Regions from separate parts of the Janthinobacterium salmonicoloratum genome, predicted to be linked through region 1. Evidence: predicted binding sites of a transcription regulator. Region 1 holds the regulator's gene; the other holds the start of a gene.
The links. The regulator LexA, encoded in region 1, represses DNA repair genes until DNA is damaged. The targets are predictions, from matches to a motif close to ACTGTATNNNNATACAGT.

Region 1 (7,581 bases):
TCGATGCGCTGGTCAAGGTGACGGGCTTGAGCCTGGCCGACCGCACCCTGGGCAGCCTGTTCGGTGTGGCGCGGGGCCTTGTGATCGTGCTGACCGCCGTCATCTTGTGTGGCATGACGTCCATACCGCAGCAGCCATTCTGGAAAAATGCGCTGCTCAGCCCGTTCGCGGAACAGGGCGCGCGCGCCATCAAGCCTTATCTGCCTGCCGCTTATGCGCAGCATGTGAAATTTTGAATTTTTTTAAAATCAGTAGCACAGTTTAGGAGCACACCATGTGTGGCATCGTCGGCGTCGTTTCCCATCAACCTGTTAATCAATTGCTCTATGATGCCTTGTTGCTCCTGCAACATCGCGGTCAGGACGCGGCAGGGATTGCGACCAATCACAGCAGTATGTTTTCCATGCACAAAGCCAACGGCCTCGTGCGTGACGTCTTCCGTACGCGCAATATGCGTTCGCTGCAAGGCACGACGGGCATCGGCCATTGCCGCTACCCGACGGCCGGTTCGTCGAGCGAAGAGGAAGCACAGCCGTTCTATGTGAATGCGCCCTTCGGCATCACCCTGGCGCACAATGGCAACCTGACCAACTGGGAACAGTTGAAGCTGGAAATGTTCAAGAACGACCGCCGCCACATCAATACCGATTCCGATTCGGAAGTGCTGCTCAACGTGCTGGCGCATGAAATCCAGGAAGCGACGACGGGCCTGAACCTGGACCCGGAAGCCATCTTCAAGGCCGTCACCGTATTGAACCGCCGCGTCAAGGGCGGTTACGCCGCCGTCGCGCAAATCGCCGGCGTGGGCTTGCTGGCATTCCGCGACCCGCACGGCATCCGTCCGCTGTGCCTGGGCATCAATGAAACGGAGCTGGGTCCTGAATACCTGATCGCTTCTGAATCCGTGGCCCTGGAAGGCATGGGCTTCCGCTTCGTGCGCGACATCGGTCCCGGGGAAGCCGTCTTCATCGATGCTGACAAGCAATTGCACAGCGCCCAATGCGCCGACAATGCCAGCCTGAACCCGTGCGTGTTCGAATTCGTTTACCTGGCCCGTCCCGACTCCGTCATCGACGGCGCCTCCGTGTACGCGACGCGCCTGAAAATGGGCGAATACCTGGCCGAGAAGATCCGCGCCGAGTTGCCTGGCGTGCATATCGACGTGGTCATGCCGATTCCCGATTCCTCGCGTCCGGCCGCCATCCAGCTGGCCATGGCGCTGAACATCGAGTACCGCGAAGGCTTCATCAAAAACCGCTACATCGGCCGTACCTTCATCATGCCGGGCCAGGCGGCACGCAAGAAATCCGTGCGCCAGAAGCTCAATGCCATCCCGTCCGAATTCAAGGACAAGGTCGTGCTGCTGGTCGACGATTCCATCGTGCGCGGCACCACCAGCCGTGAAATCGTGCAGATGGCGCGCGAAGCGGGCGCGACGAAAGTCATCTTCGCCTCGGCCGCGCCGCCGGTCATCTACCCGAACGTGTATGGCATCGACATGCCGACGCGCGACGAGCTGATCGCCTACGGCCGCACGACGGAAGAAGTGTGCCGCGAAATCACGGCCGACTACCTGGTGTACCAGGATATCGGTGCGCTCAAGCAGGCGATCGCCGACGTCAACCCGGCCCTGACCAACTTCGAGGCGTCGTGCTTCGATGGCGTGTACGTGACGGGCGACGTGTCGCAGGAATACCTGGACCGCCTGGAATATGCGCGCCACCATCCGAAGGCGGCAGCGCCCGAAGATACGCCACGTTCCCAGCTGAACCTGAACCTGGCGACAACGGAAGCATAAGTAACCTGCCCGGCCTGCGCCGGGCTTTTTTTTCTCTGCGATCATGAACGATAAAAAAAACTACGGCTTTACCACCACCATCCTGCATAACGACCGCCGCAAGGGCATCGAGCATGGCTCGCTGCACAAGCCCGTGCACACCTCCGTTGCCTTTGGGTACGCCGACGCGCGCCAGCTCGCTTCCGTATTCCAAGGCAAGGAGCCGGGTTTCCGCTATGGCCGCCAGGGCAACCCGACGGTGTCCGCGCTGGAAGACAAGGTCAACAAGATGGAAGACGGTGTGGCGACCCTGTGCTTCGCCACCGGCATGGGCGCCATCGGCGCCGTGGTGCAATCCTTGCTGCGCGCGGGCGATCACGTCGTCTCGTCGGCCTTTTTGTTTGGCAACACCAACAGCCTGTGGCAAACGGTGACGGGGCAGGGCATCGCCGTGTCCTTCGTCGACGCCACCGACGTGGCCAACGTGGCCGCCGCCATCACGCCGGCCACGCGCATCGTGTTTGTCGAAACCATCGCCAATCCGCGCACGCAGATCGCCGACCTGGCAAAGATCGGCGAGCTGTGCCGTGAGAAGGGCATCCTGTACATCGTCGACAATACGATGACGACGCCATATTTGTTCCGCCCGAAAGCCGTGGGCGCGGGCCTGGTGGTCAATGCCTTGACGAAATCCATCGGCGGCCACGGCAATGCGCTGGGCGGCAGCTTGACGGACACGGGCGTGTTCGACTGGACGCGGTACCCGAATATCTTTGAAAACTACAAGAAGGCGGCGCCCGCGCAGTGGGGCATCGCGCAAATCCGCGCCAAGGCCTTGCGCGACTTCGGCGCCTCCCTGGGCCCGGAAGCGGCGCACCATATTGCCGTCGGTGCGGAAACCATGGCCTTGCGCATGGACCGAACCTGCTCGAACGCCCTGGCGCTGGCCACCATGTTGCAAGCGGACTCTAGAGTGGCGGCCGTGCACTATCCTGGCTTGGCATCGCACCCGCAGCATGCGCTGGCGACGGATTTGTTCCGCAGCTATGGCTCCCTGTTCAGCTTTGAGTTGAAGGATGGCATCGACTGCTTCGATTTCCTGAATCGTCTCAATCTTGCCATTCCAGCGAGCAACCTCGGCGACACGCGCACCCTGGTCATTCCCGTCGCCCACACGATCTTTTACGAGATGGGCGCAGAGCGGCGCGCCAGCATGGGCATCGCTGAATCGCTGATCCGCGTCTCCGTCGGCATCGAAGACGAAGCCGATCTGCTGGGTGACTTCAGGCAGGCATTGGAAGAAGAATAAGGTTTCACTTTTTTGAGAAAAAGATTACATTTAGGTGTAATTAAAGCATTTGTGTCTATTTCTTAATTGGAGAGTGAGAATGAAAAAAATTGTATTTAGTGCTTTATTGTTATTTTCTTCCGCTGTATATGCTGATGATCTGACGGATGCGAATAAATTCTTGCAATCCAAGGCTTATCCGCAAGCCTTGGATTTATATAAGAAGCTGGCTCAGGCAGGGAATGCGGAGGCTCAATTTCATTTGGGTGAGATGTATTTATATGGTGAGGGAGTAGGCGTCGATGCCGTGCAAGCCGGACAATGGTTTGGGCAGGCATCCAAGGCGGGCAACAAAAATGCCGATGCTGCGCTGGCCCTTATGGCTAGCCGTGTCGAGCGAAAAGGTGACATTGATTACTATGTCAATTCATATGCTGGCGAGGATATTGCCTTGAGTAAGATGAAGTGTGTCACTCCGGTGATCCCTGAATTCTCCAAAACCAAGCGTCAGATCAGGGCTGTGGCCGATAGTGTTGATGCCTGGATGACATGCTATAACAGCTTTGTCAGTAAACTGAATGCTTCTTTGCCGCCTGGTAAAGCCATTCCATCTGCCATTGAAGCGCTGATGAATGAGCAGGAATTTGAAAAGGCTAAGCTGCGCATGGATGTGGCCTATGCGCGGGTGAGCGCCGACGGACGTGAACTGGCGCAAAAGATCTTGGCGCAGCGCGATGAGTGGCAAGCCAGAACAGAGAAGTACCTCTTGGCTGAGAATAAAAAAATTCAGACAGAAAATGAAATGAGTGAGCTGGATCGTTCACGTAGTGCGAACACGCCGCAATGGGTGACAAGCCCTGTGCCAAACAAGTAGGACGGTCTTGCCGATGTTGTCAATAGGTTGGAAATTAAGCGCTCGCATGTGTGATGCAAGCGCCTTCTCTCCTAATGCCAGCTGCGCATCAGGCCGACGGCCAAACCTTCCAGGGCGAATTCATCTTCCGGCGATACGGTGATGACCTTGAAGTCGGGGTTTTCCGGCAGCAGTTCGATGACGGAACCCGTTTTCTTGTAGCGCTTGACGGTGACTTCGTCGCCGATGCGGGCCACGACGATCTGGCCATTCTTGGCGCTGTCGACCTTCTTGACGGCCAATAAATCGCCATCCATGATGCCGGCGTCGCGCATGGACCAGCCGCGCACCTTCAGCAGGAAGTCGGGCTTGGCCGAGAACAGGGCCGGGTCGACGTTGTAGCTCGCTTCCAGGTTTTCCTGCGCCAAGATGGGCGAACCTGCGGCCACCCGGCCGATCAGGGGCAGCGACATCAGCAGCGCTGCCGGCACCTTCGATGCAAGGGCTTCGGCGGCCGCACTCGCCGCCGCACCGATCAGGCGGATGCCGCGCGAGGTGCCGGGCGAAATCTCGATCGCGCCCTTGCGGGCCAGAGCCTGCAAATGCTCTTCGGCCGCATTTGCTGATTTGAAACCCAGTTCATTGGCGATTTCGGCACGGGTGGGGGGGAAACCCGTGTTTTCAATCGCGTCCTTGATCAGGTTCAGGATTTGTTCTTGTCGTGCTGTCAGCTTGATCATGAGCGGTGGGTGCATACTAAAATGCTGTCTATATGAACAGTCTGTATTTTTGTACAGTATCGCCCACTATGCAAGGGGATTTCCGTGTTTTCGGCGAATTTCGCAAGAAATACTTGTCCGTGGGCAGAAAGCATGGTGGCGCAGGGGCTTTTCGGGCGCTTGTGGAAGGAATGATTGAAACGTTTGCAAAAGGCGGTTATAATCTTCGGCTGACCTTCCCACACCCGTCTTGACGCCGGGGTGGGCGATTATCAATCCGACCTGAAGGAGTTTGCATGCGTCATTATGAAATAGTCTTTATCGTCCATCCGGACCAAAGCGAGCAAGTGCCCGCGATGATCGAACGCTACAAAGCCAGCGTAACCACCCGCGGCGGTTCGGTTCACCGCGTGGAAGATTGGGGCCGCCGTCAAATGGCTTACTCGATCCAAAAGCTGCCTAAAGCACACTACATCTGCCTGAACATCGAATGCGACAACGAGACCCTGGTCGAGTTGGAAACAGCATTCAAATTCAATGATGCCGTGTTGCGTCACCTGACCGTTAAAATGAAGAAAGCTGAAACAGCTCCTTCGCCGATGATGAAATCGGTACAACGCGAAGACGCGGCCAAAAGCCACCGCACCGAAGCACCAGCAGCCGCTCCAGCCGCAGCAGCAGCTTAATTCTTGACCAGGATCGTGCGCTGAACCAGCTACAAGTAACCGCCATCATTGCCGAGCGCGAAATATTGCGCTATACCCCGGCAGGGCTGCCGATTGTGAATGCAGTATTGCAACACAGTTCGCAGCAGATGGAAGCAGGGATTGCCCGTTTGACCGAGTTTGATGTTGCCGCGCTAGCCGCTGGCGAAATCTCAGGCCGGTTCAGTCAGGCAAGCTTGGGCGGGGTATATCAGTTCACGGGTTTCCTGGCCAGGAAGAGCCGCAACAGCAAGAGTTTGGTGTTTCACATCATTGATTTTAGTGCAGTCACCCCGACTAGCGCATTTTAGATACAGGAGCCTGACATGGCATTCGGTAAAAAGTTCGACAAAAATAAGCTCAAGCTTAAAGAAAAACGCAAACAGCAAAACCCGTTGTTCAAACGCAAGAAGTTCTGCCGCTTCACCGCAGCTCACGTTGAGCAAGTCGACTACAAAGACGTCGACACGCTGAAAGACTTCGTCCAAGAAAACGGCAAGATCATGCCAGCACGCCTGACCGGTACCAAAGCGCACTACCAGCGCCAAGTTGACACCGCAATCAAGCGCGCTCGCTTCCTCGCGCTGCTGCCATACACCGATCTGCACCACGCTTAATCGGTCAGATATTCCTGGAGAAGAACTATGCAAATCATTCTGTTAGAAAAAGTTGTTAACGTCGGTAACCTCGGCGAAGTCGTCAAAGTCAAAGACGGTTACGCACGTAACTTCCTGATCCCGCAACGCCTGGCACGTCGTGCTACGGCAACCGCTGTGGCTGAATTCGAAGTCAAGCGCGCCGAACTGGAAAAAGCTGCTGCCGCCAAACTGGCCGCATCGCAAGCCCAAGGCGAAAAACTGAGCGGTCTGACCGTTCAAGTTGCTCAAAAAGCTGGTGTTGATGGCCGTCTGTTCGGCTCCGTCACCAACTTCGACATCGCTGAAGCGCTGACCAAGCAAGGTTTTGCTGTTGAAAAAGCACAAATCCGCATGCCTACCGGCCCGCTGAAGATCGTTGGCGAGCACAACGTTTCGGTTGCTCTGCACACCGACGTGGTCGTGGAAGTTGTTATCGCTGTCGTTCCAGACGCGAACGCGTAATCGTCTGCGGGCCTGGCCCGCAAGCGCTGCCGCACTATGAAAAGCCGGGTTCGCCCGGCTTTTTTGTGGCCTTTTTTTCGCTCAATTTCAGCCCTTTATTTTTGCCAGCACGCCGAAGCGGGTATAATTCGCGCCATGAACGCCCCCTCTGATCCGCAACTGGATTCCCTCCGTATTCCGCCGCATTCGATCGAAGCAGAACAATCCGTTATCGGTGGTCTGCTGCGCGACAATGCCGCGTATGACCGCATCGCCGACTTCATGCATGCGGAGGATTTCTATCGCTATGACCATCGCATCATCTTCGAGCAAATCGTCAAGATGGTTAACGCTTCCAAGCCAGCCGATGTCATTACTGTTTTTGAAACCCTGACCCAGCTCGGCAAGGCCGATGATGTGGGCGGACTCGCTTACCTGAACGCCATGGCGCAAAACACGCCATCGGCTGCGAACATCCGGCGTTACGCCGAGATCGTGCGCGACCGCGGCGTGCTGCGTAAACTCATTACCGTCGCCGACGATATCTCCGGCACGGCCTTCAGCCCGCAAGGCAAGGAAGTCAAGCAGATGCTTGACGAGGCCGAATCGAAGATTTTCGCCATCGCCGAAGAAGGCGCGCGCGGCGCCCAGGGCTGGACCGCCATCCAGCCCCTGCTGACGCAAGTAGTCGAGCGCATCGACGAACTGTACAGCCGCGACAACCAGAGTGAAATCACGGGCGTGCCCACCGGTTTCATCGACCTCGACCGCATGACCTCCGGTCTGCAGCCGGGCGACCTGGTGATCGTGGCGGGCCGTCCATCGATGGGCAAGACGGCGTTTTCCGTCAACATCGGCGAAAACGTGGCCATCGACAGCGGCTTGCCCGTGGCCGTGTTCTCGATGGAGATGGGCGGCGCCCAGCTGGCCATGCGTATGCTCGGCTCCGTCGGACAGCTCGACCAGCACCGTCTGCGCACGGGCCGCCTGAACGACGAAGACTGGCCGCGCCTGACGAATGCGATTCAAAAGATGAACGACGCGCAGTTGTACATCGATGAAACGCCGGCCTTGAATTCCATCGAATTGCGCGCCCGCTCGCGCCGCTTGTCGCGTCAATGCGGCAAGCTGGGCCTGATCATCGTCGATTACTTGCAGCTG
Region 2 (7,581 bases), 780 kb from region 1:
CTTCATCGTTGAAAGCCAGCTGCCCGATGCCGGCTGTGGCAAACGGATAGACGACGCCGCAGATCACGGTCAGCGCGGCAAACAGGACCAGGGCGGGACGTACGATAGTGCTCATGATGGTTCCTTTAGACTAAATTAAGTACGGACAGCAGCATGTCGATCAGCTTGATCCCGATGAAGGGCAGGACGATGCCGCCCAGGCCGTAGATCAGCAGGTTGCGGCGCAACAGGCTGGCCGCGCCGATGGCCCGGTATTGCACGCCTTTTAACGCCAGCGGAATCAGCACGACGATGATCAGCGCATTGAAGATCACGGCCGACATGATGGCCGAGGCGGGACTGGCCAGGTGCATGATGTCCAGCGCCTTCAATTGCGGATAGGTACCCACGAAGGCGGCCGGGATGATGGCGAAGTACTTGGCGATGTCGTTCGAAATCGAGAACGTCGTCAGCGAACCGCGCGTCATCAGCATCTGCTTGCCGATTTCAACGATTTCCAGCAGCTTGGTGGGGTTCGAGTCCAGGTCGACCATATTGCCCGCCTCTTTCGCCGCCTGCGTGCCCGAATTCATGGCCACGGCCACGTCGGCCTGGGCCAGCGCCGGCGCATCGTTGGTGCCGTCGCCCGTCATGGCCACCAGGCGGCCTTCGGACTGGTAGCTGCGGATGAGTTTCAGCTTGTCTTCCGGCGTCGCTTCGGCGAGGAAATCGTCCACGCCCGCTTCGGCGGCAATCGCCGCTGCCGTCAGCTTGTTGTCACCCGTGATCATGACGGTCTTGATGCCCATGCGGCGCAATTCCGCGAAGCGCTCCTTGATGCCGCCCTTGACGATATCTTTCAGCTCCACGGTGCCCATGACGCGGCCGTCATCGACCACCACCAGCGGCGTGCTGCCGCGGCGCGCGATGTCGTCGACGGCGCGTCCCACTTCTGCCGGATACGGCTGGCCCAGCGCTTCCACGTACTTTTTCATGGAATCGGCCGCGCCCTTGCGCAGCTGGCGCACCTGCTGCTCGCCCGGGATATCCACGCCGCTCATGCGCGTCTGCGCCGTGAAGGGCACGAAGGTGGCGTGCAGGCTGGCCATCTCGCGTTCGCGGATATTGAACTTCTGCTTGGCCAGCACGACGATGCTGCGCCCTTCCGGCGTTTCATCGGCCAGGGAGGCCAGTTGCGCCGCATCGGCCAGCTGCTGCTCCGTCACGCCGGGAGCCGGCACAAAGCTGGAAGCCTGGCGGTTTCCCAGGGTGATGGTGCCCGTTTTATCGAGCAGCAGCACGTCCACGTCGCCGGCCGCTTCCACCGCGCGGCCCGAGGTGGCGATCACATTGGCCTGCATCATGCGGCTCATGCCGGCCACGCCGATAGCGGACAACAGACCGCCGATGGTGGTCGGAATCAGACACACAAGTAGCGCGATCAGCACGGTAATCGTCACCGGCGTGCCGCTGCCGGCCGCCGCCACGGAGAACAAGGAATACGGCAGCAAGGTCACGGTGACGATCAGGAACACGATCGACAGGGCGACGAGCAAAATCGTCAGGGCGATCTCGTTCGGCGTCTTCTGGCGCTTGGCGCCTTCGACCATGGCGATCATGCGGTCGATGAAGGCTTCGCCGGGGTTGACGGAGACGCGCACCAGCAGCCAGTCCGACAGCACGCGGGTGCCGCCCGTGACGGCGGAAAAGTCGCCGCCCGACTCGCGGATGACGGGCGCCGATTCGCCCGTGATGGCGCTTTCGTCGACGGAGGCCACGCCGGCCGTCACTTCGCCGTCGGCGGGAATCACGTCACCCGCCTCGACCAGCACAGTCATGCCCTTGCGCAGGTCGGTGGCCGGCGTGGGCAACCAGGAAGTGCCGTACTTCGGCGTTTGCATTTTCTTTGCCATCACCGTTTGCTTGAGAGCACGCAGCGAGGCCGCCTGCGCCTTGCTGCGGCCCTCGGCCAGCGCTTCTGCGAAATTCGCGAACAGCACGGTAAACCACAGCCACACGGCGACGGCGACGATGAAGCCGAATGGCGCTTCGCCCTGGCCGTTCAGGGCCTGGATGGCCAGCAGGGTCGTGATGATGCTGCCGACATAGACGACGAACATCACAGGGCTGCGCCACTGCGTGCGGGGGTCGAGTTTTTTGAACGCATCGACGATGGCGGGGCCGATCAGTGCGGAATCGAACAAGGTCAGGCTTGTGCGTGACATGGTAGCCTCTTATTTTGTAAAAAGTTGCAGGTGTTCGACGATCGGGCCCAGGGCCAGCGCGGGAACGTAATTCAATACACCGACCAGCACGACGACGCCGATCAGCAGGCCGATGAACATGGGACCGTGCGTGGGCATGGTGCCGGCATTGGCCGACAGGCGCTGCTTGGCCGCCAGCGAACCGGCCACCGCCAGCACGGGCACGATCACGCCGAAGCGGCCGAACCACATGGCGATCGCCAGCATCACGTTATAGAACGGCGTATTGGCGGACAGGCCGGCAAACGCGCTGCCGTTGTTGTTGGCGGCCGACGTGAAGGCGTACAGGATTTCAGAAAAACCATGCGCGCCCGGATTGGCCACGCCGACCGTACCTGGTTCGACCATCACGGCGATCGCCGTGCCCGTCAAGACCAGGGCTGGCGTGACCAGGATGGCCAGCGACACCATTTTCATTTCGTAGGCCTGGATTTTCTTGCCCAGGTATTCAGGCGTGCGGCCGATCATCAGGCCGGCGATGAAGACGGCCAGGATGGCGAACATCAGCATGCCGTACAAGCCCGTGCCCACGCCGCCGAACACCACTTCGCCGAACTGCATCAGCAGCAGCGGCACCATGCCGCCCAAAGGCATGTAAGAGTCGTGCATGGAATTGACGGCGCCGCACGATGCCGCCGTCGTCACCGCCGCGAACAGGGTCGAGGAGCTGATGCCGAAGCGCGTTTCCTTGCCTTCCATATTGCCGCCCGATTGCAGGCTGCTGGCTTGCTGGTCCACGCCCAGCGCTTGCAAGGCGGGGCTGGCTTGCTGCTCGGCGCTCATCACGCCGGCCGTCATGACGACAAAGATCAGGGTCATGGCGGCCAGCACGGCCCAACCCTGGCGCATGTCGCCCACCATGCGGCCGAACGTGAAGCACAGGCCGGCGGGAATGATGAAGATGGCCAGCATCTGCAGGAAGTTCGACAGCACGGTCGGATTTTCATACGGGTGCGAGGAATTGGCATTGAAGAAGCCGCCGCCATTCGTACCCAGCAGCTTGATCGATTCCTGCGACGCGACGGGGCCCATGGCGATCGTCTGCGTTGTCGCCACTTGCGCTTCCATCACGGGTTTACCGGCGGCGTCCAGCACGGGCTGGCCGTCAGTCGTCACTTTCGGCGTTTCATACGCTACGTGATCGAGCAGGGACACTTCCTTGTAGGCGGAAAAATTCTGGATCATGCCTTCGCCCATGAAGACGACGGACAGGGCCAAGGACAGCGGCAGCAGGATGTACAGGGTCGAGCGCACCAGGTCGACCCAGAAATTACCGATCGATTTACCCGAGCGCGAAGCGAAGCCGCGCACCAGCGCAAAGATCACGGCGATGCCGGTGGCCGCCGAAAAGAAGTTCTGGCAGGCCAGGCCCAGCATCTGGGTCAGGTAGCTCATGGTCTGTTCGCCGCCGTAGCCCTGCCAGTTGGTATTGGCGACGAAGCTGACGGTGGTATTGAACGAGGAATCGGGGCTGACAGCGCCGAGACCTTGGGGATTCAAGGGCAAGAAGCCTTGCAGGCGCTGCAGGCCGTACACGAAGACGGCGCCCACGGTATTGAAGACGATCAGGGCGATGGCATAGCTTTTCCAGCCCATGGCCTTGTCGGCGGGAAGGCCGGACCAGCGGTACAGCAGGTTTTCCAGCTTTTGCAGCCAGCCCAGGCCGCGCACGGGGCCATCGCCAGCCACCCTGGCCATGTACAGGCCCAGCGGATAGCCGGCGGCCAGCAGCACGGCCAGGAAGGCCACCAATAACAGTATCGATTGCGTCGTCATCACAGTTCCTCCGCCTTCAGCAGCGCCACCAGCAGGTACACGAGCAGGCCAGCCGAGACCACGGCGCCCAGCACATAAAACGCGTTCATTTGACGCTCCCTAATTTGTCGCAGGCGACGGCAAAGCCGGCCGCCACGACGAAAAACACGGCAATCAAGCCGAGATACACGAGATCCATTCCCACCCTCACACAGGTTTGTTTTGATAGTGAGCAGATTAGCCAAAAGGGTCTAAAAAATTCGTAAAGACTGGGGAGGCAGCTGTAAACAAGATGTAAAAACGGGGGCTTTACCGCATAAAATCCTTCACAATGGGCGCAAAACCCCACGCACAGCGCACCGTTATTGCCCTGGAGTAGCGCTATTGCTCGCGGGACAAGATAGAATGCGCGAGCGTCCGCACAAGGACGCCAAGCCTGCCGCACTGCCCTCCCCCAGTGACGCTGGACGGGATATACTGTATATTCATACAGTTATCGCCGCCGCTGTCATTGCGCCCCGCAGTGCCCTGGCCTGGCGTTCCAACCACTGTCTTTACTAAGCTTGAACACGTATGGCCACTAAAAAACCAGCATCCGACTACAGCGAATCATCCATCCGTGTCCTGAAAGGACTGGAACCCGTCAAGCAGCGCCCGGGGATGTACACCCGCACTGAAAATCCGCTGCACATCATTCAGGAAGTGATCGACAATGCCTCCGACGAGGCGCTGGGCGGTCATTGCACGCATATCGCCGTGACGCAAAACACGGATGGCAGCATCACCGTCGAAGACAATGGCCGCGGCATTCCCGTCGGCCTGCACCCGGAAGAAGGCGTGCCGACGGTGGAAATCGTGTTTACACGGCTGCACGCGGGCGGCAAGTTCGACAAGGGCTCGGGCGGCGCCTACGCGTTCTCGGGCGGCTTGCACGGCGTCGGCGTGTCCGTCACCAATGCGCTGTCGACGCGCCTGGAAATCACCGTCTGGCGCAAGGAAAGCGACGGCAACGGCTTGCATCACATGGTGTTTGCCAATGGCGACGTGATCGAGCCCCTGAATTCCCGCCCCGCTCCGCGCGACGGCAAGAAGTCGGGCACGCGCGTCACGGCCTGGCCCGATGCAAAATACTTTGATTCGCCCAACATCTCGCAAACCGAACTGCAACGCCTGCTGCGCTCGAAAGCCGTGCTGCTGCCTGGCGTGACCGTCACCCTGACCAACGCGAAAACCGGCGACACGCAGACCTGGCAGTACGCGGAAGGCTTGCGCGGTTACCTGACCGAAACGCTGGCGCAGGTATCGAATGGCGAAACCCTGATTCCCCTGTTCGAAGGCGCACAGTACGCGGGCCCAGACTCGGAAGGCTTTGCCGAAGGCGAAGGCGCGGCCTGGGTGGTGGCGTGGACGGAAGAAGGCGCCATCGTGCGCGAATCGTATGTCAACCTGATTCCCACCTCGAATGGCGGCACGCACGAATCGGGCTTGCGCGACGGCCTGTTCGGCGCCGTGAAAAACTTCGTCGAAATGCACTCGCTGCTGCCGAAAGGCGTGAAGCTGCTGCCGGAAGACGTGTTCGCGCGCGCTTCCTTCGTGCTGTCGGCGAAAGTGCTGGACCCGCAATTCCAGGGCCAGATCAAGGAACGCCTGAACTCGCGCGACGCCGTGCGACTCGTTTCGACCTTCACCAAGCCGCCGCTGGAACTGTGGCTGAACCAGCACGTCGACTACGGCAAGAAGCTGGCCGAGCTGGTGATCAAGCAGGCGCAGTCGCGCCAGCGTTCGCTGCAAAAAGTGGAAAAGAAAAAATCCTCGGGCGTGGCCGTCTTGCCGGGCAAGCTGACCGACTGCGAATCGTCGGACATCACGCGCAATGAACTGTTCCTCGTCGAGGGCGACTCGGCGGGCGGTTCGGCCAAGATGGGCCGCGACAAGGAATTCCAGGCGATTTTGCCCCTGCGCGGCAAGGTCTTGAACTCGTGGGAGACGGACCGCGACCGCCTGTTCGCCAATAACGAGATCCACGACATTGCGGTCGCCATCGGCGTCGACCCGCACAGCGTGGGCGACTCGCCCGACCTGTCCGGTCTGCGCTATGGCAAGATCTGCATCCTGTCGGACGCGGACGTGGACGGCTCGCATATCCAGGTACTGCTGCTGACGCTCTTCTTCAAGCACTTCCCGGCCCTGATCAACAAGGGCCACATCTGCATCGCCCGCCCGCCTTTGTACCGCGTGGACGCGCCGGCACGCGGCAAGAAGCCGATGCAGAAAATCTACGCGCTCGACGACGGCGAACTGGTCGCCATCGAGGACAAGCTGCGCAAGGAAGGCGTGAAACAGGGCGCCTGGTCGATCTCGCGCTTCAAGGGCCTGGGCGAGATGAACGCCGAGCAGCTGTGGGAAACGACGATGAACCCGGACACGCGCCGCCTGCTGCCCGTCACGCTCGGTGAAGTCGATCACATGGCCTCGGCTTCCCGCTTCAATATGTTGATGGGCAAAGGCGAAGCGGCAGGACGCCGCGCCTGGATCGAGGAACACGGCAATGAGGCGGAGGCGGATATCTGATGATCATCGGTATCGACCTGGGCACCACCAACAGCCTGGTCGCCATCTGGCGCGACGGCAAGGCTTCCATCATCCCGAATGCGCTCGGTGAACACCTGACGCCGTCGTGCGTCAGCATCGATGACGACGGCACCGTACTGGTGGGCCGCGCCGCGCGCGAGCGCCTGCAGACGCACCCGCAACTGACGGCGGCCGTCTTCAAGCGCTACATGGGCAGCGAAAAGAAGATCACCCTCGGCACGCAGCAATTCCGTCCGGAAGAACTGTCGTCGATGGTGCTGCGCGCGCTGAAGGAAGATGCCGAAGCCTTCCTGGGCCAGAAGGTCGAGGAAGCCATCATCACCGTGCCCGCGTATTTCAGCGACGCCCAGCGCAAGGCCACGCGCATCGCCGGCCAGCTGGCGGGCTTGCGCGTGGAGCGGCTGCTGAACGAACCGACGGCCGCCGCGCTGGCCTACGGCATCCGCGACAAGGAACAGGAAAGCAAATTCCTCGTCTTCGACCTGGGCGGCGGCACGTTCGACGTGTCGATCCTGGAACTGTTCGAAGGCGTGATGGAAGTGCGCGCCTCGGCCGGCGACAATTTCCTCGGCGGCGAAGACTTCGTCACGGTGCTGGTCGACGCCTTCCTGGAAGGCAGCGGCTTGCGCGACGCGGCCGGCAACCGCCTGTTCGATCCGCGCCAGCAGCAGTTGCTGCGCGATGAGGCCGAGCGCGTCAAACGCCTGCTGTCGGACCAGCCATCCGTACGCATGGCCACGCGCTACCAGGACAAGGAATACAGCTGGGAGATCAGCGAAGACAAACTGGCGCAGCTGTGCGAGCCCCTGCTGGCCCGCCTGCGCCTGCCCGTGGAACGGGCGCTGCGCGACGCCACCATCCGCGCCGCGGAACTCGATGAAGTGGTGCTGGCCGGCGGCGCCACGCGCATGCCGCTGGTGCGCAAGCTCGTGTCGCGCATGTTCGGCCGCTTCCCCGCCATCCACCTGGACCCGGACGAAGCCGTGGCGCT

Region 2: the regulator LexA is predicted to act here: its motif matches at 4,475-4,492, upstream of ACQ4WY_RS11035 (DNA topoisomerase IV subunit B).

What each region holds. Positions count from the first base shown of each region.
Region 1 covers NZ_JBNYXV010000001.1:1,598,475-1,606,055, reverse strand. Annotated here, with positions in the region: gene ACQ4WY_RS07455 (CvpA family protein) at 1-236, shown strand, start outside; gene purF (amidophosphoribosyltransferase) at 275-1,798, shown strand; gene ACQ4WY_RS07445 (cystathionine gamma-synthase family protein) at 1,842-3,086, shown strand; gene ACQ4WY_RS07440 (tetratricopeptide repeat protein) at 3,166-3,939, shown strand; gene lexA (transcriptional repressor LexA) at 4,011-4,658, opposite strand; gene rpsF (30S ribosomal protein S6) at 4,934-5,323, shown strand; gene priB (primosomal replication protein N) at 5,344-5,652, shown strand; gene rpsR (30S ribosomal protein S18) at 5,668-5,958, shown strand; gene rplI (50S ribosomal protein L9) at 5,986-6,441, shown strand; gene ACQ4WY_RS07410 (replicative DNA helicase) at 6,577-7,581, shown strand, end outside.
Region 2 covers NZ_JBNYXV010000001.1:2,374,401-2,381,981, forward strand. Annotated here, with positions in the region: gene kdpC (potassium-transporting ATPase subunit KdpC) at 1-115, opposite strand, end outside; gene kdpB (potassium-transporting ATPase subunit KdpB) at 126-2,204, opposite strand; gene kdpA (potassium-transporting ATPase subunit KdpA) at 2,214-4,019, opposite strand; gene kdpF (K(+)-transporting ATPase subunit F) at 4,019-4,108, opposite strand; gene ACQ4WY_RS11035 (DNA topoisomerase IV subunit B) at 4,572-6,569, shown strand; gene ACQ4WY_RS11040 (molecular chaperone HscC) at 6,569-7,581, shown strand, end outside.